2 regions of the Aeromicrobium changchenzhani genome follow, and region 2 is predicted to be linked to the other one. Evidence: riboswitches for the same ligand, from Rfam matches in the RefSeq annotation. Region 2 holds a riboswitch; the other holds the start of a gene.
What was found. Region 2 has a riboswitch for S-adenosylmethionine ahead of AC2YB9_RS08105 (hypothetical protein). Riboswitches for the same ligand answer to the same signal wherever they lie in the genome.
Positions count from the first base shown of each region.

Region 1: it holds a riboswitch for S-adenosylmethionine, as region 2 does, so the genes downstream of both, thrC (threonine synthase) here and AC2YB9_RS08105 (hypothetical protein) in region 2, are expected to answer to the same signal.

Region 1 is NZ_CM172480.1:697,119-711,808, reverse strand. It holds gene AC2YB9_RS03705 (hypothetical protein) at 1-584, opposite strand, end outside; gene AC2YB9_RS03700 (hypothetical protein) at 581-940, opposite strand; gene AC2YB9_RS03695 (hypothetical protein) at 937-1,110, opposite strand; gene AC2YB9_RS03690 (cold-shock protein) at 1,255-1,449, opposite strand; gene thrC (threonine synthase) at 1,584-2,864, opposite strand; SAM riboswitch class I at 2,874-2,998, opposite strand; gene AC2YB9_RS03680 (hypothetical protein) at 3,098-4,024, opposite strand; gene otsB (trehalose-phosphatase) at 4,134-4,931, opposite strand; gene AC2YB9_RS03670 (LytR C-terminal domain-containing protein) at 4,940-5,503, opposite strand; gene AC2YB9_RS03665 (DUF3263 domain-containing protein) at 5,517-5,813, opposite strand; gene AC2YB9_RS03660 (Gfo/Idh/MocA family protein) at 5,867-6,841, shown strand; gene AC2YB9_RS03655 (alpha,alpha-trehalose-phosphate synthase (UDP-forming)) at 6,906-8,381, shown strand; gene AC2YB9_RS03650 (MFS transporter) at 8,485-9,819, shown strand; gene AC2YB9_RS03645 (pyridoxal phosphate-dependent decarboxylase family protein) at 9,809-11,224, shown strand; gene AC2YB9_RS03640 (GNAT family N-acetyltransferase) at 11,246-11,830, shown strand; gene AC2YB9_RS03635 (MFS transporter) at 11,834-13,048, opposite strand; gene AC2YB9_RS03630 (MFS transporter) at 13,097-14,251, shown strand; gene AC2YB9_RS03625 (uracil-DNA glycosylase) at 14,248-14,690, shown strand, end outside.
Region 2 is NZ_CM172480.1:1,584,550-1,599,239, reverse strand. It holds gene AC2YB9_RS08115 (NADP-dependent oxidoreductase) at 1-361, opposite strand, end outside; gene AC2YB9_RS08110 (hypothetical protein) at 358-936, opposite strand; gene AC2YB9_RS08105 (hypothetical protein) at 982-1,374, opposite strand; SAM riboswitch class IV at 1,407-1,517, opposite strand; gene AC2YB9_RS08100 (ATP-binding domain-containing protein) at 1,579-2,073, opposite strand; gene AC2YB9_RS08095 (vitamin B12-dependent ribonucleotide reductase) at 2,232-5,126, opposite strand; gene nrdR (transcriptional regulator NrdR) at 5,206-5,682, opposite strand; gene AC2YB9_RS08085 (Dps family protein) at 6,064-6,663, shown strand; gene AC2YB9_RS08080 (hypothetical protein) at 6,668-6,826, opposite strand; gene AC2YB9_RS08075 (hypothetical protein) at 6,878-7,447, shown strand; gene AC2YB9_RS08070 (class I adenylate-forming enzyme family protein) at 7,550-8,947, shown strand; gene AC2YB9_RS08065 (IS1380 family transposase) at 9,038-10,444, shown strand; gene AC2YB9_RS08060 (DUF3556 domain-containing protein) at 10,739-12,622, shown strand; gene AC2YB9_RS08055 (phytoene desaturase family protein) at 12,619-14,040, shown strand; gene AC2YB9_RS08050 (PucR family transcriptional regulator) at 14,067-14,690, shown strand, end outside.

The sequences.
Region 1 (14,690 bases), 890 kb from region 2:
GGTCCGAACACCATGCCACCGGCGACCATGGCCGCCGCATATGCGCTCACCCAGATGCGTACGGCCGACACCGAACCCGGATCAGGTGATGCAAGCTCCAGCCAAACGAAGGCGAATAGCCCGACTGCGGCCGGCCAGTAGCCAAGTCGTGCCGGATAAGGGATAAACCCATTCGGTCGACCGGCGACCCGCCCGAACACCGCTTGGAGGCTCCGCCATGGCGACAGATCCCGCCACACGTGCCCGAACAGCAGTGCCAGTGGCACGAGCCCGACCCACATCAGGACGTAGAACGCTCCGAGCCCGCCGTTCGCGCTGGTTGACGGCCCGGCATACAGCGCGACGAGGGTATAGAGAACCAGAATGCCCCCGATCGCGGCCAACCACTGCCGACGCGGCGGCTCGGGTGCAGGGTCTGGCTCCCCGCCGAAGCGGGGTTCCTTCCAAGCCAAGGCGAGTACGGCGAAGGAGATCGTCAGCGCCCAGGTCGCGCCGACCATCGCATATACGAACGGGATCGGCAGATCCGTCGCGCCACTCAGCCCATGCGCGAGGAGCTCATCGTCCCCGGCGGGCAGCTTCACTTGCGAACGACAAGCTGCAGAATTGTGACCTCGAGATGGTGCGATTCGACCGCAATTTGGCCAAGGTTTTTGACGACGAAGGTGAAGTCTTTGCTGGCCGTGCCTGCTTTAATCTCGAACTCGTGCTCGGGCGTCGAGTGGACGTGAACCTCATCATCGGCATCACTTGTCACATTCAAAGTGACGTTCTGGCCGACCTCAACGTTGATCCGCTTGCCCTGGGGTGTCACTGCACCATCTTTGATCACGATCTTGACCACTTTGGGCGGCGCGCTCGGCGAGTTCGACATCTTCTCGGTTGAGCCACAGCCAGCGAGCGCGAGGACCATTACTGCGGCCAAAACAAGTCGTTTCATTGATTCTCCTCGGTCGTCGAATCGGCCTCAGGTTGTTCGCGTGCTTCATCGAGCCGATCCTTGCGGGCGATGTAGAGGACGACCCCGACGACCACGATGACGGGAATGAACGCCGGAATCGCGAGCAGCACCGCATGGTTGGCGAGCAGTTGTTCTCCGACCGGGGTCATGTGAGTATTTTTGCCTTTGAGCTCGGGGCTTCCTGTGCCGCGATGCTACTGGAAATCTGGGCGGTCGTGGCCGAATGTCCCGACCATACGTTCGCCTTGGACGCCAGCAAGATCAGCTCAAAGTTGTTGAGCGTCGGTCTTGGGTCACACGACGTCCTGCGCTTCGCGCCCCTTCGGCCCGTCGATCACCTCGAGCTGGACGCTTTGTCCGTCGTCAAGAGTCTTGTAGCCCTCGGTCTTGATCTTCGACCAGTGGACGAAGACATCATCCTCGCCTTCGACTTCGATGAAGCCGTAGCCCTTGTCAGCGTTGAACCATTTGACGGTGCCTTGCACCATGTATTACTCCTGCGCGCTCCTGGCGACCCCCGGCCCGGGCCACCGTGCTGATCTCGATCTTATACCCCGGTCGGTTCTCGGCGTCAGCCCCCGGCAACCGCCGGGATGCGGACTACGACACTCAATCGGGCTGCTCAGGCCGTGATGCCAGCGGCGACGAAGGCATCGTAGGTGGGCGGGATATTGGCGGTCGGTCCCACCCGTCCCGAGATCGCATCAAGTGTCTTGAGGCCATCACCGGTGTTGAAGATGACCGTCTCAGCCGCCGGATCGAGTTGGCCCGTAGCGAGGAGTTTCTTAAGATTGGCGACGGTGACGCCACCCGCGGTTTCAGCAAAAATGCCTTCGGTCCGGGCGAGCAACTGAATCCCGTCGCGCACTTCGTCATCGCTGACGTCCTCGACTGCTCCCCCGGTACGTCGGCAAGTGTCGAGGACGTACGGGCCGTCGGCCGGATTGCCGATCGCAAGCGATTTGGCGATCGTGTCAGGTTTAACCGGCCGTACGACATCGGAGCCCGCACGGAACGCTGCCGCCACCGGCGAGCAACCCGTGGCTTGGGCGCCGAAGATCTTGTAGGGACTTGCTTCGACCAGACCGAGCTCAGCAAGCTCGCCAAAACCCTTGTCGACTTTGGTCAACTGGCTGCCCGAAGCCACTGGAATAACGATCTGGGCCGGGATCCGCCAGCCGAGCTGTTCGGCGGTCTCATAGGCGAGCGTCTTGGAGCCCTCCGCGTAATAGGGCCGAACATTAACGTTGACGAAGGCCCAGTCGGGCTGTTCGCCAGCAATCTCGCTTGCAAGCTTGTTGACGTCGTCGTAGTTGCCTTGCACCGCGACGAGGGTGCCGCCATAGACGGCCGTCGTGATGATTTTTGCCGGTTCGAGATTCTCCGGCACAAACACCACGCTGCGGATGCCGGCGCGGGCTGCGGCGGCAGCGACCGCGTTGGCAAGGTTGCCGGTCGACGGGCAAGCCAGCACTGTGAAGCCGAGCTCACGGGCGGCGGCGAGTGCGACCGCGACTACCCGGTCTTTGAATGAGTGGGTCGGGTTGCCGGTGTCGTCCTTGACCCAGAGACTCTTCATCCCAAGCGCTTTGGCCAGATTGTCGGCCTTGACCAGCCGGGTGAAGCCGGGGTCAGTGTTGGGGATGCTCCCGACGTCGGCCGCGACAGGGAGCAGCGGCTGGTAACGCCAAATGCTCTTCGGCCCAGCTTCGATCTGTTCGCGCGTAATGGTCGGGAAGTCGTACGCGACCTCGAGCGGGCCGAAACACTCCAGACAGGCATAAAAGGCGCCGAGCGGCTGCTGCGCTCCGCAGGCCCGACAGACAAGTGACCGGGCATTGCCGAAAGCGCCTGTGCGTGGTGCGGACTTGGTCGATGTGCGTTCTGTGGTGTTGATGCTCACGAAGCCTCCTCGTCATCTTCCCCGGATCGACGATCGTCCGGGACGGAATTAGCACCTGCTGTCCGAAACATGTGGTCTCGGACTGGTTGCTGGGGTTTCAGCGGGCCGTATCCCTCTACCCCTCGTGATGAGCAAGATCAACATTAGCCGTCGTCTCACGATGCATCTGCACGGTCCACATCGTGGTCACCCTCGCTTACGTCATAAAGAACGAGGGCCATAGGCCTCAATCGTTATGACGCAAGCGACGATCGCCAACCGCCGGCTGTAAGCCCTTGCCGGATCTGACGCATGAACTCAGCTTCGGCGACGCGCATCCCGAGCAGCGGGATCCGGAGCACCACATCGGCATCGAGCGTGATGTCGTTGTGCCGTATGGCATCGGCCACGACCGCCCCGGCCGACAGGTGGTGAATCCCGTCGATTTCGACGACCAGCCGAAATGCCAGCCAATAGACGTCGAGGTAATAGCTTCCCGATGAGCCCTTCCTGATCACTTGACGATCTGGTGTCGGCAAGCCATTACGTCGACAGAGTCGTAGGAAATCCAACTCCCCAAGCGACTCGCTGCCGCCCATCAGATCGAGGATCACAGCGCGCAACATTTTCAATCGCTTGTGACGCTTGACCGCCAACAAGGCGACGCCGATCGATTCGGCGGTCGTGATGCGCTGCTGAACCGTCATCGCCAGGATTGTTGCCGCCTGCCGATCGCTCCGCGCCCACAGTGCTGCTCTGACCGCAGCGACCGGTGGCCGGACGCGCGGAACACCTGCACCGATAATGTCATCGCGGTGGAGCCGCCGCGTCTGTCGAACCATGAGTCGGTTGCGCCGCACGGCCGGAGCCCCGCGTGGCACCGATACGCAGATCAGGTCAGCCGTCCACCCGACCAGACCAGCCGCAACCAACGCGCTGTCCCCGTCGATAGCAGAACGCGGCCCGGCCTCAAAGACAGCAAACCAGCGCATCGCGGCCGCATCGAGATCCCCGGTGTGCGCGGCGATCGTCTGGCGGCCGTGCGCCTTCCATCGGCCGGCATTGAGTTGGGCCAGGATCTGCCAGCGGGTCATACCGGCGGCTAGGACCTGGCGCCGTGAGACCACGCCACTCTGAGCATGAGCCAATTCGCGCACGGTGCGTAGGATCCGGGCCGACATACTCTCATCGTGTCGACGATTCAGCCGAACCGAAACCCCTAAGTCTCAACCCTGTGGACATCGGGCCATAGGCCTCAATCGTTATGACGTAAGCGGCGTTTGGCGCTATTTAAAGCTCATCGGCCAGGGTCTCAAGCCACACGGCTACGGCATCTGGCCCGTCGAGGACAATGTCGGCCAGGTCGATCAGCGCATCTTGCTCACCCGAGGCCGAGCACAGCAGCAAACCGGTGATGCCGCTGTCTTCGAGCTCACGAACAGCGCGGAACGCCGGCAGATCACCGAGATCATCGCCGCCGAAGATGACGTGCCGGGCGCCTGTCGACACAACCAGCTGGCGCAACACATCACCCTTGTCGATCACTGCCGTACGCAATTCAACGACCTGCCGCCCCGGTTCGAGGTCAAGACCGAAATGCGCCGCCAGCGCCGCTAACTCCGGCGATAACCGATTCAGCACGGCCGGGTCGAGACCGCGCGTATGCAGAGCGATCGCAAGGCCCTTGTCCTCGATTCGTACGTCGGCAGCCTCGTGGTCGGCCAACCAGACAGGGAGCGCGCTGGCAAGTTCGGCCATGACATCAGGCCGGGGCGGCTTGACCACGGTGCCGGAACTGGCGTCCCAGTGTTCAAGCCCGTACTGACCAAAAATCTGCAGCCGTTCCAATCCGTCACGCCCGGCAAAGCCGCCGAGTTGAAGGGCCTGCTCGACCGGTCGTCCGGTGATGATCGCAAGGTAGCCGAGCTGTTTGCCCAATCGGCCGAGTGCCTCAACCGCGCGCTCATGGGCATACGCCTGCGTCGGATCATCGACAATGTGCGCCAGCGTGCCGTCGAAATCCAAGGCCAGAAGGGTCGAGCCAGGTTCGGCGATAATCGCATTACGGACAGCAAGTTGTTGCGGCATAGGCATGATTATTGCTGGCCGGACAATACGAGCGTCAGTTGGTCGCCCTGCATCGTCTCGGTGGCTGGCCGCACGCGGTTGAAACCAAGGTCTTTCGCCAAGAGTTCGGCCTGCTTTGCATAGCCCGCAGGGTAGTAGACCGTGTTCGCCGGAATCTGGCCGCGCCAGTTTGTCGTGCGGCTGACCTGCCAGCCAACCGCCTCTGCCTTGGCGGCCACGGTCCGGGCAAGGCCTGGAGTTGACGTGTTGTTGTAGACCCCGATCGGAATGTCTCGTGCGACATCATCGGCCGGCCGACCGGTCGTCGCCGATGCTGATGGTTTCGGCGCAGATGGTTTCGGCGCAGATGGCGTCGCGGTCGGGGCCGTTGACGGCACCGCGGTGGTTGGTGCAACGGTCGCCGAGGGCTTCGCCGTTGGCTTATCGCTTTCCGTCGTGCTGGTGGTGACCGATCCCCCGATCAACAAGACGACATAGAACGCTGCAGCTGCAATGCACACGAGCGCGCTGACGATGATCGCCCAGCCCGGCAGCGTCAGTGACTTGCCAGCTGGTGTCCTGCGGTGATCCACAATGCCGGACCGGTCAGAGCTCGATGCCCAGTCGGCGAGCCGATCGGCTGCGCTGACGTTTGTCGCGCAGGCGACGCAGGCGTTTGACCAACAGTGGGTCGAAGGCAAGTGCTTCTTCCCGGTCGATCAGGGCGTTGAGGACCTGATAATAACGAGTCGAAGACATGTCGAACTTGTCGCGGATCGCCTGCTCCTTCGCGCCGGCGTATTGCCACCAAAGGCGTTCAAGTGAAAGGATCTCCCGATCGCGCTCGGACAGGGACTCTGCGGCGGTGGCCGTTCCCGACTTCGGCTTCTCGACAGCGTTCATACAAGGGATCCTAGAGCATGAATAACAAACATGTCATTTGAGATGATGGATTCATGGAAAATCTTTTGGCGCCGCTCGCTCCGATTCGCTGGGGGATATTGGCCACGGGCAAAATTGCGAAGAAATTCGCCGACGATCTCGCTTTGGTGCCGGCCGCACAACTCGTCGCCGTCGGCTCGCGCGACCTCAGCAACGCCGCGTCATTTGCCGCCCAGCACGGGGCCGAGCGCGCATACGGGACGTATGCGGAACTGGCCGCTGATCCCGATATCGATGTCATCTATGTTGCCACGCCGCACAGCCGCCATCTCGATGATGTTATGACCTGTTTCGAGGCCGGCAAGGCAGTCCTGTGCGAGAAGGCGCTGACGCTCAATGCGGCTGACAGCAAAACTCTGGTCGAAGCGGCCCGGTCACGCGGATTGTTCTTCGCCGAGGCGATGTGGATGCGGACCAATCCCAATGTCCGACGGATCCAAGCGATGGTTGCGGCCGGTGCGCTTGGCACGGTCGGCCAGCTGCGCGCCGAACTCGGCTTCGTCGCTGAGCCTGGACCTGGACGACTCTGGGATCCAGCGCTCGGTGCCAGCGCACTCCTCGACGTCGGCATCTATCCGCTGACTTTTGCCAATCTGATCCTCGGTCCGCCAAGCAAAATCAGCGCAGGCGCCGTGTGTTCAGATCGCGGGGTCGACATCAACGGTGGCGCCACGTTGACCTACCCGAGCGGATCGGTCGCCAGCATTGCCTGGACGCAGGTCGCTTGGTCGGACAACCGCGCCGCGATCTCCGGCGACACCGGCCGAATCGAAATTCCTTCGCGCTTCCATGAGGCTAAAGGATTCTCCTATGCCCACGGCGCTGAACTCGACGAGTTCGCCGATCCGATCATCGGCCGTGGTTACGCGCACGAGATCATTGAGGTCGGCGAATGCTTACGTGCCGGCCGAACGGAGTCGCCTCTTCTGCCGCTGCACGGCACACTCACGATCATGGAACAGCTGGACGAAATTCGTGCCCACTTTTGATCGATCACATCGCTCACGGGCAGGTTTTTCGCACTTGTCACGGCGCTGCCACTAGGATCGGAGTATGAGTCCGGCCGCCGCCACGCCCGCGAGCAAATCATCACGTCGCCGGACCAAGCCGCGCAGTGCGTCATTCGTCGTCGTTGCCAACCGTCTTCCGGTCGATCGTGACATCAGCGAAGCTGGCACCGTCCAATGGCGCAAGTCACCCGGCGGCCTGGTCACCGCGCTCGAACCGGTCATGCAACGCAACGGTGGGGCTTGGATTGGCTGGCACGGTCAGCCCGACGAGAAGTTGGAGCCATTCCAGTACGATGGCCTCGACCTCATACCGGTCCATCTGACCGCGTCTGAAATCGAGGAATACTACGAAGGATTTTCCAACGCGACGCTGTGGCCGCTTTATCACGATGTCGTGGCGCACCCGGAGTTCCACCGTGAGTGGTGGGATGCCTACGTCAGAGTCAACAAACGCTTTGCTGAACGCACCGCGCAGGTGGCTGCCAAGGGGGCCGTCGTCTGGGTGCAGGACTACCAATTGCAACTCGTGCCGAAGCTGCTGCGCGAATTGCGGCCCGACCTGCGGATTGGCTTCTTCCTACACATTCCGTTTCCGCCAACTGAACTCTTCCAGCAACTTCCATGGCGCCGCCAGATTCTTGAGGGACTGCTCGGCGCGGACCTCGTCGGTTTCCAGTTGCCGGGTGCAGCGCAGAACTTCGTGCGCCTCGTACGCCAACGCGTCGGCTACAAGACGCATCGCGACACGGTCTACCTGCCGGACGGCCGATCGGTTCTGGCCAAGGCCTATCCGATCTCGATCGATGCTTCGGGCTTCGAGGAGTTGGCCCGCCGGCCCGAAACGAATGCTCGCGCGGCCGAGATCCGACGCAGTCTTGGCAACCCCAAGCACGTGCTCCTGGGGATCGACCGGCTCGACTACACAAAGGGCCTACGCCAGCGGCTCCGTGCGTTCGGCGAACTCATCGCAGATGGCCATCTCGACGTCGAAGACGCGGTATTCATCCAGGTGGCAACCCCGTCACGTGAGCGAGTCGACCAATATCGGATCCTGCGTGATGACATCGACCGTCTTGTCGGCCGCATCAACGGGGAGGTCGGCACGATCGGCCGCCAGCCCATCACCTATCTGCACGCTTCCTATCCGCGCAACGAGATGGCCGCGCTCTACCGCGCCGCCGATGTCATGGTCGTTACCCCGCTGCGCGACGGCATGAACCTCGTCGCGAAGGAGTACGTCGCCTGCCGTTATGACAATGACGGCGCCCTCGTGTTGTCCGAGTTCGCTGGCGCTGCGGCCGAACTCAAGGGCGCCTACATGGTCAACCCGTACGACATCAACGGCACCAAGAGTGCTCTGCTCCAGGCAATGCGTTCGGACGATCGCGAACGCCGCCGGCGGATGAAAATGATGCGCAAGCAGGTCATCGAAAATGACATCGACCGGTGGGCCGATAACTTCCTCTCCGAACTGACCGCCGAACGTGACCCGCACGAGAAGCGTCTCCGCCCGGTCTAAGCTCCGCTGAACAGACCGCCCTGCGCCCACGGGAGCAACTCCCATAGGCATGTCGGGACCAGTTCCGGCCGACAAAGACCTGCGAACGTGATTGAGTGACCGGGTGAGCGAAGAACTGACCGGCCGGGTCCGGCGTGGGTACGGCCTTGGCAGCGTCGCGACTGGAACCTTCGGCACCGTTCCAGGCCTGCTGCTCCTGCCCTATCTGACCGATACCCTCGGCATCGCGGCCGTCGTTGCCGGCTTTATCGTGTTCGTGCCCAAGGCCTGGGACGTCATCCTCAATCCGATAGCGGGCCGGATCAGCGACCGAAGCGAGTCGCCACAAGGACGACGCCGACCGTTCCTGCTGCGCGGCGGACTGGCGCTCGCCATCTGCTTTGCATTGTTGTTCGCGGGGCCGACCGGCTCGCCCGTCGCTGGCGGCATCTGGGTGGTCGTCCTGTTCCTGGCGTGCGCGACGGCATACGCGTTCTTTCAGGTCCCCTACGTCGCGATGCCGGCCGAACTGACCCTTGACTACGCCGAACGCACGAAACTCATGACGTGGCGTGTCGTCATCTTGGCGCTGGCGATCCTGGTCTCGGGCGCCACCGCGCCAATCGTCGTGCACGCATTCGGCGGCGATCCGACTGCTCGCGGCTATCGGCTGATGGGGATCTACATCGCCATGCTCCTCGTCGTCGGGACGCTCGGCGCCTATTTCGGCACGGCGAAAGCCCCCGAGCACGTCGCCCCGACCGCAACCGGTTCCCTGCGCCAACAGTTGTCCGTTGTGTCGGCATCGCGTCACTTTCGCATGCTGCTCGGCACGTTCATCCTTCAGGCACTCGGTGTCGGTGCAATGCTCGCGGGCGTTGCCTACGTCGCGAAAGATCTGCTTGATTCTGCAGCGGCATCGACGATTCTGTTCGTCGCATTCATCGCACCAGCGCTTTTGGTCACGCCGCTGTGGGAGCGTTTCGCCCAGACTCGTGGGAAGAGGTCCGGCTATTTCTTGTCGTCGGGATTCCTGGTGGCCGGTGCCCTCGGGCTGTTCTCCGCATACGGCGGCTTCGTCGCTGGCGTGTATGTCGCGGCCGCCCTCGCCGGTATCGGGTACGCAGGTGCGCAGGTTTTTCCGCTCGCCATGCTGCCCGATGTGGCCGCCGACGACGCCCGCCGTTCGGGCGAGAACCGCATCGGCGTCTTCACCGGGGTCTGGACCGCAGGAGAAACCCTCGGTATGGCGCTTGGGCCAGGTATTTTCGCACTGATTCTGGCCCTGGGCGGTTATGTCTCCTCGACCGGCGATGCGGTCGCCCAACCCGACAGCGCATTGACCGCGATCAGTATCGGCTTTTCGATCCTGCCGGCCGTCCTAATCGCGCTCAGCCTCCTCGTATTAAGAAATTATCAACTCGACGCCGAACTCCAGAGGGAACCGAATGAGCACTGAAGACCTACTCGCCCGCCTCGAAACCCTGCGTGCCAACGACCTACCCACGCACGGTGGCCGCACGCTCGCGTATGTGTACGACTCCGGGCTCGCCGAGGCCGATGCGCTCGGCAAGCAGGCGCTTGCGATGTATTCATCAACGAACGGTCTCGACCCAACTGCCTTTCCGAGTCTGTTGGCCATGGAAAAAGATCTCATTGCGTTCGCTCGTCCGCTGTTCCACTCCCCCGATGGCGTCGTGGGGACCGTGACATCGGGCGGCACCGAGTCGATCCTGCTGGCGGTCCAGTCCGCGCGCGATGCCCATCCCGACATCACCAGCCCGGTCATGATCGTGCCGACGACCATCCACGCAGCCTTCAACAAGGCCGCACATTATTTCGGTGTCGAGCGAATCTCCGTCGATGTCGATCCGGTGACCTATCGGGCCGATGTCGCTGCCATGACAACGGCAATCAACGCATACGAGGGGCGCGTTGTCCTTGTCGCGGCGTCAGCACCCTCATACGCACAAGGCGTCATCGACCCGATCGAACAACTGGCGGCTGTGACCTCGGCCCGCGGACTTCGCTTCCACGTCGATGCCTGCATCGGCGGCTGGGTGTTGCCGTGGGTCGACAGCGCGCCCGCTTGGGATTTCGCTGTCGACGGCGTCACCAGCATCTCGGCGGATTTACACAAGTACGCCTACACGCCCAAGGGCATATCCCTGCTGTTGCACCGATCGCCCGAACTCCGTCGGTCGCAGTTCTTCGCAAGCGCCGACTGGCCCGGCTACACAATGCTCAACGCCACCACGCAGTCGACCAAATCCGGCGGCCCGCTGGCGGCCGCTTGGGCCGTGGTCAATCTGATCGGCATCGACGGCTACCGCAGTCTGGTGGCCAAGACGATCAGCGGCACACGCCAACTCGCAGATGGAATCGCCGCGATTGAGCATGTGGCACTGGTCGTGCGTCCCGACACAACACTTGTCACATTGTCGGCCGATACCAGCTGCGATGTCTTCACCATCAGTGATCTGATGCTGGACCGCGGCTGGTTCGTGCAACCACAAATGAGTTTCCGCGGCATGCCGGCCTCACTTCACCTGACCGTATGCGCCGCAACCGCCGATAGCGTCCCGGAGTTCTTGGATGCGCTGACCGAATCGGTTGCCGCCGCCGTGACCGTCGGCCCGATCGAAGTCGCGCCCGAACTTGCCGCCGCGGCACAGGCGATCGATCCGGCGACGCTTGACGATGCCGCCTTCGACGGACTGCTGCACATGGCCGGATTAGGTGGCGACGGTGGCGAGGTGACTGCACCGGAGCGAATGGCACCGGTCAACGCGCTGCTCGATGTCGCGCCGCCGCAACTGCGCGAGGCTCTGCTGATCGCTTTCCTCGATCGACTGACCCGCTGAGCCATCGACTACGTTTTAGGTATGCGCAACAGCGAATGGTTCGATCGACCAGAATTGTCCGGCAATCTAGTCCGACTCGTCCCGTTGCGCGCCGACCATGCCGTCGGTGTTCTTGCCGCGGCTGATGACGATGCAGTCTTCGACTGGCTGCCATTTGGTCGGCCGCACGACCTCGCCGCCGCCGAGGCTCTCGTCGAGCACTATCTCGCCAATCCGGAGTCGATCGTCTGGGCTCAAATCGATAAGAGACGCAATCAGGTGGCCGGCCTAACGACCTACTACGACATCGGTCCTGAACTCCGCACAGTTGCGATCGGCAGCACCTGGCTGGGTCGCGACTATTGGCGGACCGGTCTCAACACCGAGGCAAAGTTGCTACTCCTGACCCGCGCCTTCGAGACGCTCAACGCCGCCCGCGTGGTCTGGCACACCGATATCAACAACACCCGCAGTCAGGCCGCGATCGAACGCCTCGGTGCTCAACGCGAAGGCGTCCTGCGCAAACACCGCATCCGTCCCGACGGGAGTTGGCGCGACACCGTCACCTACTCGATGCTCGACGACGAGTGGCCAGCTGCGAAAGAGGCTCTGACTGCGGTGCGCTGAGGCTCAGGCGCTGACGCAGGCGAGAGCGGCTTTCCGCAAGGTCTTTTGAAATGCCAGCGAGGAGAAGAAGGCCAGGCCACCGGCGACGACGGTCACGGCAAAAGCCGGAGTATGCCCACCGCCATCGGCCAATCGACCGGCAATCGAAGACCCCAGCGCGTACCCGACCCCGGTCGCTCCGGCCAACAGGGTCATCGCTGTGCCGACCCGAGAGGCCGGGACGATGGCTCCGCCGAGCGCAAAGTTGCTGATCATATATGGAGCCACCGCGAAGCCCATGCAGCTGACGGCCGCGATGAGCGGCCCGATCGTGTCGACCAAAAGCAGTGGCGATGACAATACGAACAGCCCTGCGGCGGCCACCAGCGCACGCTTCTCATAGCCAATTGAAGCTGGCAGCCCGGCGACGGCAAGCCCGGCAATCACACTCCCGATCCCCAGCGTCGAATGGATGATGCCGGCGAGGCCCGGCTGCCCTTCGCTCGTGGCCAGGACCGTCGCGCCGGTCTGGGTTGCACCGAAAATCATGCCGACGAAAACTTGAGCGAAGAGCAGGACCACAAAAGCGAGCGTGACGACCGCACCTGTGCTGATCTGTCCCTTCGATTGTTGATACGTCAGATCCGCAGTCGGATGAATCGCGAACCACGAACCGAAAGCGATCACCATTACCGCGGCGATGATGAGCGCAGCGCCCGGATCGGCGAGGACTGCGAGGACACCGACCAGCGCCGGGCCGAGCACGAATGATGCCTCATCGGCTGCACCCTCATACGAGAATGCAGCATCGACGAGTCGCCGTTGATCACCAGCATCGCGCGTGATCGGTTGCCAACGCACGCGTGCCAGCGGACCAACCTGCGGCATCGCGAAACCCGCGGCAGCGGCAATCGCGATTGACACCGGCGCGGAAGACTCATGTGCCGACACAACTAACGCGACCAGTCCCAGCCCACCGAGGATGGATTGAACGAGCACCACCGGGCGTTGCCCAATGCGGTCGGCAAGCCCGCCGGCGAGCGGAGCACCAACGGCATTTGCGACGGCTAATGCGCCGGCCGCAGCGCCGCCGAGCGCATACCGGCCGGTCGTCGTGCTGAGCAGAATAAGTGTGCCCATCTGGCTCATGGCAAGCGGAATCCGCCCGAGGAAAGCTACGACGATGTAGGCGGGTCCGGTGATCCGCATGAGTTCGCGGTAGGAGGCAATGGCTGACACTTTGAGACAGTCTAGTGGCCAAGTCGCGCAGCGAGTTACGCTCACCCTGTGCCGAACACGAGAGCGAGAAAGGCGACCTTTGCGCTATTCGTCCTGAACGGATTCGTACTCGGCATGTGGGTCGTCAATATCCCCGAGATCCGTGAGCGGGCCGACATCAGCACCACCGTTCTCGGCTACCTGTTATTGCTGATTGGGGTCTGCGCGCTGGTCGGTATGCAGTTGGCTGGCCGCCTGACTGACCGTTTCGGCAGCCGCGCCGTCTCGACAGCCGCCGGGGTGTTGTTGAGCCTCACGCTGTTGGGCCCCGCATTCGCACAGAGCCTCATACCGTTGGCGATCGGGCTCGGTCTACTCGGTTTCTGCAATGGCATGATCGACATCGCCCAGAATGCGCAGGCGGTTGAGGTGGAACGCACCTTCGCTCGACCGATCATGAGCGCCTTCCACGCCTTCTTTTCCCTCGGCAATCTGCTCGCCGCAATCGTCGGCGGTGTGATGATTGGCTTGGGTGTCGACATCAGGGTGTCGCTATCGGCTGCGGCGCTCACAGGGATCGTCGTGATCCTGCTGGTACAGAGTTCGCTGTTGCAGGTCGGCACGGTTACGCCCGAGCACGAAGGACTGCGGGCACCGTGGACGAGCAGGGTGCTCATCCTCGGCCTCCTCGCGTTCGCGCTGATGTTGTCCGAAGGGGTCGCATACGACTGGAGCACGGTCCATCTGCACGATTCGCTCAACGCCTCGAAGACGATCGCGGCCTGGGCGTTTGGCGCCTTCGCGATCACCATGACGGTGATCCGATTGATCGCCGACCGGATCGTCCACCGGATCGGCCCGGCGCGTTATGTCCAGATCGCCGCACTGATCGGCGCCACAGGCATGATCGGCGTCGCGTTGTCCCCCACCGCTCCGCTGGCGATTGCCGCTTGGGCGGTGTTCGGTATCGGGCTGGCTGGCTGTGTCCCCCAGTTCTTTAGCGCCGCCGGCAACCTTGATCAATCAGCTTCGGGAACATACCTCGCCAGAGTCGCCGGGTTCGGCTATGTCGGCTTGCTCGCCGGACCAGCGATCATTGGCATTCTCACCGATTGGGTTCCGTTAACGACTGCCTTCGTTGTACCGATAATTTGTTGCTTGGCCGGTGGTCTGCTTGCGCCAACCGCATTGCGACCCCGAGCGGCGAAGGAGACGACGGTATGAATCTGCCCGACCTCGTCGCCCCTGACTGGGCCGAAGCACTCGCGCCGGTAGCCGACGGCATCACCAAAATGGGTGCATTTCTCCGCGCCGAGATCGCCGCCGGCAATGCCTATCTCCCAGCAGGTGAGGCGATCTTGCGTGCTTTTGCCGAGCCGATGGCTAACGTCAAAGTTCTGATCACCGGCCAGGACCCGTATCCCACCCCGGGACACCCCATGGGTTTGTCATTTTCGACAATGCCGGATGTACGACCGCTACCGCGAAGTCTCACCAACATCTACCGCGAATTGAACGACGATCTCGGCCTACTGCCAGCGGTCAGCGGTGATCTGACCCCGTGGGCAAAGCAGGGTGTCTTGTTGCTGAACCGGGTGCTCACCGTTCGCCCCGGCGCAGCAGCCAGCCACCGCGGCAAGGGTTGGGAGGCCATCACCGAGCA
Region 2 (14,690 bases):
AGCTGAGGTTGGCTGGCTTGCGTGCGACGGTACGGATCGGGGCGCCGACCTTCTCTGCACACGTGCCACCGTGAACGGTGTCGGTGCGCACGTAGCCGAATACTTCGTCGCCCACTTCCAACTCGGTGACCGCGGGGCCGACCTGCTCGACGACACCGGCGACGTCCCAGCCCGGGGTGACGGGGAAGAGAACATTGAGCGCACCGTCTAGGCCGCCGGTGGCCAGCTTCCAGTCGACCGGGTTGACCGAGGTGGCAAGGACCGCGATCTTGACCCAGTCCGGGCCGACCTTGGGTTCATCGACCTCCGCCAGCTCGAGAACTTCTGGTCCGCCGTACTGGCGATAGATGATTGCCTTCATAGTTCGCTCCTTGGTGTCGAATCTGAACGGGTCGTGGGATGTGAACGTTCAATCGCGGCTTGAAGATGCTGCTCCAGCAACGCGACGTCGCGGTCGGGTGAGAGCCCCTCGCGAATGACGGTCAAGTATTCATTGCTCGGGCCGCCCCTGGTCAATTGGCGCGTCGTCGTGATCGTCACAGCTGGGATTCCGTCGATGTCGTCGAGCCGGAGCAGCGCGTTGTACTTGCCGACTCCTTCATCGTCGGCAAGCGGCACCGGATAGTCGACGACGTCACCTGACTCCATTACCCCAACGTCGACATTCCATACGTCCGCGAAGTGTCGATTCTCGCCACCCATCAGGGCGGGAAGATGCTCAACGTCCAGCAGGTATGCCCGCGCTGGCGTCGCGATGTCATCGTTCCTGACATGCTCGACAAACGCGGGCGCCGCGCCCCATGCCTTGCCGGCGAAGTAGAGCTCGTGTGGGATCGTCACAGCCCGGTGCTCGACGTTTGTGACCGGCACATACCGACCGAGCATCGCCGGCACCGTATTGGATCCGAAGGCGACGTACCAGACCTGTTGACTCATCACTTCCACCGTAACCGGCACCCGGTCGCCATGAACGTGCGTAGATCACCAGTGACGCCCAACGTCTCGCTCACTGGAGCATGGCCCAAGCGGGCCGCTCTTAAAGGGCAACAGGTTGAACAGATAGCGCGAACTGCCAGTTGGAGTGCTGTCGACCCGCAGGACCGAACCTGCAAGAACGCCGTGTCCGTCGTTCCACGCCAAGGCCGTCACGACAAGATTGACGTCGTGGGTGAAGAAGTAGCGGATGTCGTCTTCACACTCAAGAAAAACGACGTCCGCCGTGCAGCCCACCAGCCGGCACTTTTGATGAGTGGCCCGTTGATGCACCTTCATCAGCATCCAGTGTGGTCGATGACCTGCACTCTCCAAACGGCATTCCACAGCAGAGGGCGGAATCACGAAACGTTGGTTCTCGGGGGTGTTGTTTTGGGCCACGGGGGCCTCCTCAGTGCTTGGGTCGTCGTGCGACCCGCCGGTTGCCGCGAGCGGATGCCAACGGCCCGCTCTTTCCCTGGAGCACCCATACGGAACGGGTTGCTGGACGGCCAGCCAGGTACTGAAAGCCGTCACTCGTGAGCGTGCGACCAACGATAGTGGGGAGCGCCGACAAAATGTCGGCTGATACATCCCGGGCTGGTGCTAACCGCCGAGTTTCCTGAGCACCGCTGGTCCGCCTACTGCCTCGATATCGGCCGGATCACCGCAGACGATCAAGAGTTCACGGGCGCGCGACAGGCCGACATACAGTCGTTCCTTGGCCCGGGAGATGTCAGTGGTGCTGTTGATCGCGAGGACGACGACATTGCGTTCAAGGCCTTTGAACCCGAGGACGTGGCCGTAGAAGACCTGCTCGTCGTCCCAGAACGAATCCCAATAGCGGTCCTGCCCGCCGGCTTGCCGAGCGGTTTGTTCGGGATGGCGTGAACCGGTGGCCAGTATGGCGATGTCCGCGGGTGACCAGCCTTCATCCAAGAGCGGATCGATCAGATCATCGGCGCAGTTGAGGGCCTCATCCGAACCGCAGGCAACGAACCGAACCATCGGTCCGTCGATCGAGCTCGAACGCATACGAATCGGCGTCATGGTCGAGAACGTTTCAGAGATCTGCTTGGTGTTCCGAAGAGCCGCACTCACAGATGAAGCAGCGTTCTCATTCCAAACGGACTGACGAACGGGACGGCAAAGAAGCGGCCCCACAACTTCGTGTTGTGGGGCCGCTTCTTTGCTGGGTTAATGTCGCAAACAGTGCGACATTATATCTGGATTCTGTGGCAAAGAATCTAGAATTTAGATCAGCTGCAGCCGCTGGTGCTGCCGCAACCTTCGCAGACGTAGCAGGAACCGGCGGGGCGCATCTTGGTGCCGCAGGTCATGCACAGTGGGCTGTCGATCACCGAACCGCTGATGGCCTCGAGGAGTTCTGCGCTGGTGTGCGCGGAGCCCATTGTTTCGGGGGTTCCCTTGGTCTCGATACGCTCCTCTTGGTCTCGATACACCTGCTCGTCCCTCGCAGGCACTCGACCGGCGGGGTTCTCCTCAACCGGCGAATCGGAGATGAGTTCGGCGGCGGTGGAGCCATCGCTGATCGGCTGGTGGCTACCCGTGTCGAGGTAGCGCTGGCGCTCCCCTGCCGAGTAGATCCCCAGTGCGGAACGGGTATCGAAGTCCAAGTAGTCCAGCGCCAGACGACGGAACGTGTAGTCCATGATCGACTGGCTCATCCGGACATCGGGATCATCGGTCAGACCGGCCGGCTCGAACTTCATGTTGGTGAACTTCGACACGAACGTCTCAATCGGAACGCCATACTGCAGCGAAATCGAGATCGCAATCGAGAAGGCGTCCATCATGCCGGCGAGGGTCGAGCCCTGCTTGCCGAGTTTCAAGAAGATCTCGCCAAGCGAACCATCCTCGTGTGCACCCGAGGTCATGTAGCCCTCGGCACCGCCAACCGAGAACGACGTCGTGATCGCCTTGCGCGACTTGGGCAGACGGCGACGGATCGGCTTCTCGACAATGATCGTCTCGACCGTCTTGGTCGAACCCGAATCCTTGGCTTCTTTGCCATCAGAAAGCGGCTGACCGACCTTGCAGTTGTCGCGGTAGACCGCGAGCGCCTTGAGGCCGAGCTTCCAACCCTGGTAGTAGACATCCTCGATCTCATCGACCGTGGCGTCATCTGGCAGGTTGACCGTCTTGGAGATCGCGCCGGACAGGAACGGCTGGCAGGCCGCCATCATATGGACGTGGCCCATCGGCTTGATCGAGCGAAGCCCCATCGCGGTGTCGAAGATCTCGTAATGCTCGGTCTTGAGCCCGGGCGCATCGACGATGTGACCCTTGTCGGCGATGAATTCGACAATCGCTTCGATCGTCTCGCCGGTGTAGCCGAGCTTCTTGAGCGCGGCCGGGATCGTCTGGTTGACGATCTGCATCGAGCCGCCGCCGACGAGCTTCTTGAATTTGACCAGCGAGAAGTCCGGCTCAATACCGGTCGTGTCGCAATCCATCATGAAGCCGATCGTGCCGGTCGGTGCGAGCACCGAGGCCTGCGCATTGCGCCAACCGTTCTTCTGCCCGATCTCGAGGTTGAGCTTCCACTGCTTGGCCGCCTCACGGTGCACCGCGATGTCGATCGCGTGCATCGTGCGGAGTTCGTCATTGGCAGCCTGGTGCTTGCGCATAATGCGCTCATGCGGAGCCGCGTTCTGAGCGAAACCGTCATAGGCACCGACGATGCCAGCAAGCTCAGCGCCGCGGCGGTATGAGGTGCCAGTCATCAGGCTGGTGATCGCACCGGCGAGGGCACGGCCGCCATCGGAGTCATACGCCAATCCCGAAGCCATCAGCAGTGCGCCGAGGTTGGCAAAACCGATGCCGAGTTGGCGGTAAGCGCGCGTCGTGTCGCCGATCGCCTGGGTCGGGAAGTCGGCGAAACAGATCGAGATATCCATCGCGGTGATGATGAACTCGGTCGCCTTGACGAACTTCTTGACATCGAACGAGCCATCGGGCTGCAAGAACTTCAACAGGTTAAGGCTGGCGAGGTTGCAGCTGGAGTTGTCCAGGTGCATGTATTCCGAGCACGGGTTGGACGCGGTGATGCGGCCAGTCTCCGGCGTTGTGTGCCAGTCATTGATCGTGCCGTCGTACTGGATGCCTGGATCGGCGCACGCCCAAGCGGCCTGCGCGATGTCCTTCCAGAGCCTGCGCGCATCGACGGACTCAATGATCTCGCCGTTGGTACGAGCACGGAGCCCAAACTCGGTGCCCTCGTCGACCGCACGCATGAATTCATCATTGACGCGGATCGAGTTGTTGGCGTTCTGGTATTGCACCGACGTGATGTCGACGCCACCGAGGTCCATGTCATAACCGGCATCGCGGAGGACACGGATCTTGTCCTCTTCGCGTTCCTTGGTGTGGATGAACTCTTCGATGTCGGGGTGATCGACGTCGAGGACGACCATCTTGGCCGCACGACGGGTCGCGCCGCCGGACTTGATCGTGCCGGCCGAGGCATCGGCACCACGCATGAAGGAGACCGGACCGCTGGCCGTGCCGCCGGAGGAGCGGAGCAGCTCCTTGGAGGAACGGATGCGCGACAGGTTGAGACCCGCGCCCGAGCCACCCTTGAAGATCAGGCCCTCTTCTTTGTACCAGTTGAGGATCGAGTCCATCGAGTCATCGACGGCAAGGATGAAGCAGGCGCTGACCTGCTGGGGGCTGGACGTGCCGACGTTGAACCACACCGGCGAGTTGAAGCTGAAGACCTGGTGCAGGAGCATGTAGGTCAGCTCGTGCTCGAAGATCTCCGCGTCAGCGTCACTGGAGAAGTAGCCGTGCTCTTTGCCGGCCTTGACGTAAGTCAGCACGACGCGGTCGAGGAGCTGCTTCAGCCCCGACTCGCGCTCCGCGCTGCCGATCGCACCGCGGAAGTATTTGGTCGTGACGATGGTGGAGGCATTGACGCTCCAGAAATCAGGAAACTCAACATCGCGCTGCTCGAAGACATTCTCGCCGGTCTTCCAGTTGGTCTGGACGACGTCGCGACGCTCCCAGGTCACCTCGTCGTAGGGATGAACGCCTTCGGTCGTGTAGACGCGCTCGACGTTGATGCCCTTGCCGGTGCGCTTGGCCCCGGTGGCCTTGCGCGTCGACCCTGTTTCGGGTTGAGTTTCGGTCATTCTCGTGCTCCTTGTATGCGGTCGTGCTGGTGATGTGTGTGTAGTTCGTGATGTTTCGGTATGCCGCCCGGCACACCGCTCAGCCGGAGCTGGTGGTTGTTTCGTTGTCGAGATTGGCGGCCATCAAACTGGCCACCTCGTCAGCAAAATCAGCGGCCGATTCGAACGCCTTATAGACACTCGCGAAGCGCAGATAAGCCACCTGATCGAGATGTTTCAGCGGTTCGAGAATTGCGAGTCCGACCTCATTGGCCGGAACTTCTGCACAACCCGATTCACGCAAGATGTCCTCGACCTTCTGGCCGAGGCGGGCCAGATCGTCATCGGACACCGGGCGTCCCTTGCAGGCCTTGCGCACGCCGGAGATCGCCTTGTCGCGGATGAACGGCTCCGTTGTGCCCGAGCGTTTGATGACCATCAACTGCATTTGCTCGATCGTGGTGAAGCGCTTCTCGCAGGCCGAACAGACCCGCCGGCGACGGATCGCCCCGCCCTCATCGGCAACTCGGCTGTCGAGCACGCGGGTGTCGGTGTGCTTGCAGAATGGACAATGCATCGCGTACTCCTCTCATACCGAAGCGGCCGGCCCCGATCAAAGCTGATGGGGAAAAGTTGTGGAAATCATGTGGGTAATGCAGTTTTTCTGTGTATTACCCACGGCATCCTGTGCAACTAGATGTGGATAACTACATCTATGTAACTACTAGATGTAGTGCTACCTTACGCGTGCGCCGGGGGACACGCAAGACAATTCCATGAGCCACTGACAGATTTTTATTCGTGGCCCGTCATTGCAGGTCAGGGCGCGTATGAGCGATCTCAAACCGGCGTGTCGTAGTCGATGGATTGAGCGCGCCAGCCAGCAAAGCGAAGCAAGCGACGGCTGGCAACCGTCACTCGTTGTTTGAGATCGAGCGTAATGGGTACGTTTGAACGTATGGCTACCAAATCGAGAACAAGCAGAGGCAAGTCCAGTGTCACCCGTGGGGCTTACACCGTTCCCGGGATGTCGATGGCAGATGGCGGCAAGGTCGCCGAGATCCTGCAAGATCGACTCAACGCCCTCAATGACCTCGCGCTAACGCTCAAGCACGTCCATTGGAATGTGGTTGGGCCGCACTTCATCGGCGTACACGAGATGATCGATCCGCATGTGGTCGAAGTACGCGCCATGATCGACGAAACCGCCGAACGGATCGCAACCCTCGGCTCCTCCCCTATCGGCACCCCCGGTGCGGTGGTGAAGAACCGAGCTTGGAACGACTACAGCCTCGGGCGAGCAACGACCGATGAACATCTTGGCGCGCTCAATGAAGTGTATGAGGGGCTGATCACGTCGCACCGTGAAGCGCAGCAGGCGACCAGCGATCTGGACCCGGTCACCGAGGACATGCTGATCGGGCATCTGCATCAACTTGAACTGTTCCACTGGTTCGTCCGGGCACATCTGGAAAGCACTGGCGGCCAGCTATCAACAGGGGACGCGACCACCGAAAAGACAGCAGCCAAGAAGGCTGGCCGCGCCGCCAAGAAATAGCACCTCAGCCAAGAACGCCAGCCGTGCGCGCGCCAATCAGCGCGCGTAACGGTTGAAGTTCGGGCTCTTGCGAAAGCCGCGTAGCGCTAAGCGCGTTCTTGGCCGTCGCGCCCATCGCCGACGCCGCATTCAATGTGTATGTCAGCGGATTGACTGCGGGCATCCATCGATGTCGGTCATCGCATCCGCAGAGCAACTCCGACACACTGGATTCATGACAAGCACATCGGGGAACCCAGCGGACACGACCATCACGCCCGGCCGGAAGTGGTATGCCATTGCCGCTGGCATCTTCCTGATCACGCTGATTCCAGCCGTGATTCTGATCGTCAGCCTGATCAAGAATGTCGCGACGTACGAGATCACGCCGGTCGAGAACAACAGCGTCATCACCATCGCCGACAGCCGACAGGCCGTCTTCGCCCAGAGCGATACCAGCCTTGGCACCACGCACCATTCGGCCTGTTTGCTGAAGGGAATGGACACCGGCACGTCGACCATTGTCGCCAGTGGGACCGCTACCGTGTCCTACAACTCCTGGAACCGCATCGGGGTCGTTCCGAAATCAGTGGCCCCTGGAAAATACCTGCTGCAGTGCAATGTGGGCTCCGACCTTCAACTCGGAATCGCCGACAACCCCAACTTCGGTGCCGGCATCCTCAAGGGCGTGCTGGCCGCAATCATTCCGTTTCTAGGGCTCATCGTGGCGCTCAGCATCGTGATAGTCGTCGCGGTCAAACGCTCGCGCGCCCTCAAACGCGCCAACGGCCACCCGATCAGCTGATCCGGCGGCGCAGATCGCTGGCACCTGTGCACGGTGCACAGTGACGGCGCCATACTTCGTCGCCAGCAGCCATAGAATTGTCAATCGCGCCCGAATAGTGTTGTGGATCACACAATCATTCGAAAGGCGCTCTGGTCAATGCAGATCGGCTATCTCCCTTGGACGAAGTCCGCCCCCGTGACGGACCGGCCATGCTTCAGTGACGACAACAGCGAGTTGACCTACGGCGAGTTCACCGATCGGGTTGAGGCCGTCGCAGCGCAATTGGCCGACAACGCCATCTCCGCCGGCGATGTCGTCGCGATCATGCTGCCCAACCGGGTCGAGTTGGTGCTCGTGATGTTCGCGGCGTGGCGTCTTGGTGCCGTGGCCACGCCGATCAATCCTGCCTTCACCGCGACCGAGGCCGACTTCCAGATCAACGACTCCGGCGCGAAACTCGTGATCAACCTTGATGACGCGTCGCCGAACGCCGGCCGACCGACGCTTCATCTCGCCGACCTCGCGACCACAACCGACGCGACCTTGGCGCCACCGAACATCTGGCCAGACGATCTTGCTCTGCTTGTCTACACAAGTGGATCGACGGGCAAACCCAAGGGCGTCATGCTTTGCCACGGCAACTTATTGGCGATGGCCGAGCAGATGATCCAACGGGTCAACATCACCGAGGACGATCACTGCCTGCTGATCCTGCCGCTGTTCCACTGCAATGCGATTCTGGTCAGCGTTCTGACCCCGATGCTCGCGAATGCGCGCGTCACCGTCATGGGCAAATTCGCGCCGCTCCCCTTCCTCCAGTTGATCGAAGCGATCCGGCCGACCTACTTCTCCGGCGTTCCGACGATCTACGCCCTGTTGGCCGCGCTGCCCGAGGACGTCATACCCGACACGTCATCGCTGCGCGTCGCGATTTGCGGCGCGGCCCCCGTGTCACAGGAACTCCTCACCAAATCGGAAAGCCGGTTCGGTTTCGTCATGGTCGAGGGCTATGGCCTCACCGAGGGCACCTGCTGTTCGGCCTGCAATCCGATCGACGGCGTACGCAAGCTGGGTACGGTCGGTCCCGCAATGCCCGACCAAGGCATCAAAGTCGTTGATCCTGAGGGGAATGATTTGCCCGTCGGCGCCGAAGGCGAGGTCTTGATCAACGGTCCGACAGTCATGGTGGGCTATCTCAATCGGCCCGAGGAAACGGCCAAAACGATTGTCAACGGTTGGCTGCATACCGGCGATGTCGGGCGCCTCGACGAGGATGGCTATCTGACCTTGGTCGATCGCATCAAGGACATGATCATCCGCGGTGGCGAAAATCTCTATCCCAAGGAGATCGAGTCGACCCTGTATGAGGTCGAGGGTGTGCTCGAAGCGGCCGTCGTCGGCAAACCTGATCCGGTCATGGGCGAGGTCCCGGTCGCCTACGTCGCGATCTACCCCAACTCAAATGTCACCGTCGAAGAACTTCTGAGCCTGAATCCACCGATGTTGATCTGGGGTTGAGTGCGTCGTAACACGAGAATGCCCTCGTGTTGCGGGAAAATTGGAGCTGCTTAAGGTTCCAAATTCCGCGACACGAAGGACATCTCGTAAATGCAACTCTCTCATAAACGCCACGCTGTTTCAGCCTCGTTCGATGATCCGAATCTCGTGTCGGCCGCAGGTCTGGTCCCGGTTGTCAGGTTGGCCGAATCGGCGGGGCTTCGTGATCTGGCTGACAAACATCTGAGTGTTCCCACCGACAAGGGCGCAAATGCGGGTCTGAAGGTCATGTCTTTGGTTGCGGGGATGGTCGCCGGGGCTGACTCGATCGATGACATGGGTGTCCTTCGCCACGGCGGCATGAGGCGCCTGTTCAAGCATGTCTATGCGCCGTCGACGTTGGGGTCGTTCCTGCGAACGTTCACCTTCGGTCATGTCCGCCAACTCGACGCGATTGCCTCCCGCTTCCTGAAGGCACTCGCCACGAAGACGCCGCTGATCGCTGGTCTCGACGATGGCGACGACTATGTGATGGTCGACATCGACGACACCATCGTCGAGGTCCACGGCTATACCAAGCAGGGTTCTGGTTACGGCTATTCCGGTGTCCGCGGGCTCAACGCAGCAATCGTGACAGTGTCGACGAAACTGGCCGCACCTGTGATCATCGCCCAACGCATGCGCAAAGGCGCCGCGAACTCTGCGCGGGGTGCATCCCAGTTGGTCGCCGAAGCCATGTCAACCCTGAAGAAGCTCCAGAGGGCAGACACTCCGGGCAAGGTTTTGCTGCGCGCCGATTCAGCATTCTATGGCCATCCGACAATCAGTGCAGCGATCAAAACCGGCGCCGATGTGTCGGTCACGGCCAGGCTGGACCCGGCCGTCAAGGCCGCGATCACGGCCATCGGTGAGACCAACTGGCAGAAAATCGAATACACCCACCCGGTCTTCGACCAAGACACCGGCGAATGGGTGTCGCGGGCTGAGGTCGCCGAAATCGAATTCATCGCTTTCGCGTCACAGAAGAAAGCCCGCCATATTGCCGGGCGGCTCGTGGTCCGCCGAACCCCCACCCTCAACACCCAGGCCAAGAACGGCCAGTCCACGCTGTTCGACAGTTGGCGGTTCCACGCCTTCTTCACCACCAGCGATCTGGGAACCGTGGACGCGGACAAGACCCACCGCCAGCACGCGATCATCGAGCAAGTCCACGCCGATCTGAAACACTCGTCGCTGGCTCATCTGCCGTCAAAATCGTTTCCCGCGAACAGCGCCTGGCTGGTCCTGGCCGTGATCACATTCAACCTCACCCGCGCATCCGCAACCCTCACCGGACCGGGCCTGGCGAAAGCGACCACCGCCACGATCCGACGCAAACTCATCACGGTTCCGGCCCGAATCGCTTCCTCGGCCCGACGGATCGTGCTGCATTTGCCCGAAGGTTGGCAGTGGGAAACGGCCTGGAACGAACTACACAATGCCATCGGCTGCGGACCGCCAACACCGGCCGCTGCCTGACCATCCAGCCAACCGGCGCGACACGAAAACCCAGTGGACAACACGGACAACGAGGTCCGCCAGCCCCTCCTGCCCAAACGTCGACCCCGTCACCAAAATCAGAACCGACCACTCAAACGATGGGCATCGGTGGATTCAGGCTGAGCCACTGCCGGACCCACCTCACAAGAGTCAAGGTCCCGGTCAGCATCCACATCGTCGAGGCCCTGCCGAAAAACCCGGTGGGCAAGATCGACAAGCCGACCATACGCACCATGCTCCAACCCGCCTGAGACTCACTGCCAAGGAGAAACAATGGGCTACAAAACAGCCGACATGCCGCCGGTCGACCCAGCCGAGTTCGGCAGCGTCCCATTTCTGGACCGCATGAAACTGCTCGCCATCCACTGGTGCGAGTACGGCTTCGGCAGTCCCAAAGAGTTCCACATGCTCTACATCTTCAAAATGATCTTCTATGTCGTCGGTGGCGCGCTCATCGCCTGGGCGACCACCCCCGGCCTCGGCGGACTGCTCGACCTCGGCTCCTGGTGGAACGAGCCGCTGTTTTATCAGAAGCTGATGGTCTGGACGATCCTGTTCGAAATCTTGGGTTTGGCCTCCTCGTCGGGCCCGCTCGCCTTCAAATTCGGCCCACTCATTGGCGGCTGCCTCTACTGGCTCCGACCAGGCACCATCCGCATCGCGCCGTGGCCGACGAAAATTCCCGGGACCAGCGGCGACAGCCGCAACCTCTGGGATGTCACGTTGTATGCCGCTCTGTTGGTCAACATCCTGGTCATGCTCGGTATGCCCGGCAAAGACGTCGGCGGACTACCTTCGTGGATCGATGCGGGGCTGATGAACCCCATCCCGATTCTCACCTATCTGGTGCTGATCGTCGTCATGGGCTTGCGCGACAAAATCGTGTTCCTGGCCTCCCGCGCAGAGCAGTACCTTCCCACCCTGTTGTTCTTCGCGCTGTTCGGCTTGACCGACATGATCGTCGGCGCCAAGATAGCCATCGTCATCATCTGGATGGGTGCGGGCATTTCAAAGTACGGCCGGCACACCACCCTGGTCGTCGCGCCGATGCTGAGCAACACCCCGTGGATCACCTCGAAACGCTTCAAGCGCGCGCTCTATCGCGACTTCCCCAACGACATTCGCCCGTCTCGGATGACGAGTCTGATCACCCATATCGGCGGTTCGGCGGTTGAGCTGATTCTGCCACCGATCCTGCTGTTCTCCACCAACCGGACGGTGACGCTGCTCGCCATCATCGGCATGTTGTTGTTCCATGCCGTGATCACGTCCACCTTCCCGCTTGCCGTTCCGCTGGAATGGAACGTCTTCTTCATGTTCGCCGTCAGCTATCTCTTCTGGAACTTCCCCGCTGGCGATGGATACGGAGTGGGTGACTTCGGCAATGGCTGGCTGCTCGCTGCCGTCGTGGTGGGGCTGCTGTTCTTCCCGGTGCTGGGCAACCTTCGACCAGATCTCGTCTCGTTCCTACCCTCAATGCGGCAATACGCGGGCAACTGGGCATCGGCCTCGTGGGCGTTCCGCGGCGACAGTGAGGACAAACTCAATCAGTTCATCACCAAGCCGGCCTTGAACCAGGTCGACCAATTGTCGGCCGCTTACAGCCCCGAGGTTGCGGCCATCTTTATGGAAAAGCTGACCGCATGGCGGTCCATGCACAGTCAGGGACCCGCATTCCTATCGTTGATGATGCGTCACCTCGACTCCTTTGAGAACTACCGGTTGCGCGAAGCAGAGTCCACGCTGTCCACGATGGTCGGTTGGCAGTTCGGTGATGGCCATCTGTTGGACGAGCGGCTCATCGCCGCGATGCAGAAGCGCTGCAACTTCGAGCCCGGCGAGTTCATCTCGGTCCATGTGGAATCCCAACCCATTCACCGCAACTATCAGGAGTACCGCGTAATCGACGCGGCGCTCGGCGTGGTCGAACGCGGAACATATGTCGTCGCCGATGCTGCCGATGCCTATCCATGGCTGCCCGACGGCCCGATCCCTTACAAGATCACCTGGACCGCGCCGGGATATACGCCGCCAGAGCATTCACCGGTTGCGGCTGGCAGGCACGCCAACACCGACGTCCCGCCAGCAAGTCAGGAGATCATCAATCCCGTACTCCGAGACCTCGACACCAAGGAACATGGCAAGGTGGGTATGTGACGAATGCAGTCGTGGTCGGCAGCGGACCCAATGGGCTCGCTGCTGCCCTGACCCTCGCCGAGCAGGGTGTCTCGGTCCGGGTGCTGGAAGCCACCGACCGAATTGGCGGCGGCACCCACACGTCCGAGCTCACCGTTCCTGGCCTCTTGCACGATGATTGCTCCGCATTCCATCCGACCGGAGCCGCATCACCCTATTTTCAGACTCTCGACCTTGAGCAGTATGGGTTGCGCTGGCTGTGGCCCGAGATCGAGTTGGCGCATCCGCTCGATGGTGGGCGAGCCGGACTCCTGTGGCGCGACGTCGAACGGACCGCCGCGGGGCTCGGTGATGACGGCCCGGCTTGGTCGCGTCTCTTCGGTCGGACCGCCCGCAACTTTGATGCTCTCGCCGGCGATGTGTTCCGTCCGATCATCCACGTGCCCAAGCATCCGTTGAAGCTTGCCCATTTCGGTTTTCACTCGCTGCTCCCGGCGACGTGGACGGCCAAACGCTGGCACACCGACGAAGCACGCGGACTGTTCGGCGGCATCGCGGCGCACAAGTTCGGCACCCTGACGACTCCCCTCTCGACCTCGGTCGGTCTCATGCTCGGCGCCGCCGCCCATGCGTATGGCTGGCCGGTCGCTGAAGGCGGCTCTGCGGCGATCACCCGGGCGCTCACCGCCAAACTTGAACAGGCCGGTGGCCAGATCGAGACCGGCGTACGGGTGACGTCATATGACCAACTCGGCGGCGCCGACATCGTCATGCTCGACACCGCGCCCGATGCCGCCGCTCGGATCTTGGGTGAGCGGCTCCCCCGACGGGTCCGTCGTGCCTATCGGCGTTATTCCTATGGACCGGCCGCCTACAAGGTCGACTACGCGATTGAGGGCGACATCCCCTGGGACAATGCCGATGTTGGTCGCGCTGGCACGATCCATCTGGGCGGCTCGCTCGAGCAGATGGTCGACATCGAAGCGCAGACCGTTCGCGGGCAGATGCCCGAACAGCCGTTCGTTCTGCTCGGTCAGCAATATCGCGCCGATCCGAGCCGTTCCGGCGGCGATTCCGGGCTCAACCCGATCTACGCATATGCGCACGTACCGCACGGTTATTCCGGTGATGCGACGGCTGCGATCACAGCACAGATCGAGCGTTTCGCCACGGGATTCACCGAACGCATCAGGGCAACACATGTCCGTAACGTCGCAATGATGGAGTCCGACAACGCCAACTATGTCGGCGGCGACATCAGCGCCGGCGCCAACACCGCGCTGCAGATCGCAATGCGCCCCCGAATCGCGGTGAATCCGTATCAGACCGGTGTCGATGGCGTATATCTGTGCTCGTCGGCGACCCCGCCCGGCGGCGGCGTCCATGGGATGGGTGGCCACAACGCTGCGCTCTCGGCGTTGAGTCGCCTTTCGCGCTAGCAGTTGGCCGAACCGAGGAGCCGCATATGGATGAAAGCGACGAAGTTATCGCGATGGTGGCCGAGGTCGGTCGTAGCCTCAAGACCCGCGAGCGCGTCATCGTCGATGCGATGAGCACCATGATGGCCGCTGATGTTCATGGTCTCGATCAGGATCCCGGCCTCGTGGAGTTGCTGTATGCCAGCGTCGAGGGCAATATCAGCACGATCTTCCACATCCTGATCAATGACATCTCGTTGGAACATCTCCAGCCCACAACCGCCGCCGTCGAGTACGCCATACGGCTCGCCCAGCGCGGGGTGCCAAGCCACTCATTGCGACGGGCCTATCACGTTGGCCAGGCAAGACTGATCGAAGACTATTTCGCCGAGGTTCAACAACTCGACTGCAGCGCCGAGCTCAAAGTCCAGGTCCTGCACAAGTTGACGAACGTCGCCAGCGCCTACATCGACTGGATCACCCAGTATGTCGCCGATGCCTATGACACCGAATGGAAACGCCGCATTGCCGCCGGCGGCAACATGGTGTCATCGCTGGTCAACCGGCTGCTGGACGGCCAAACGGTTAATGAGCAGGCCTTCGCTGCCGAGACCGGTTACCAACTCGACCAGTTCCACATCGGTGCGGTGTTGTGGCTGCCCGAGGGCAAT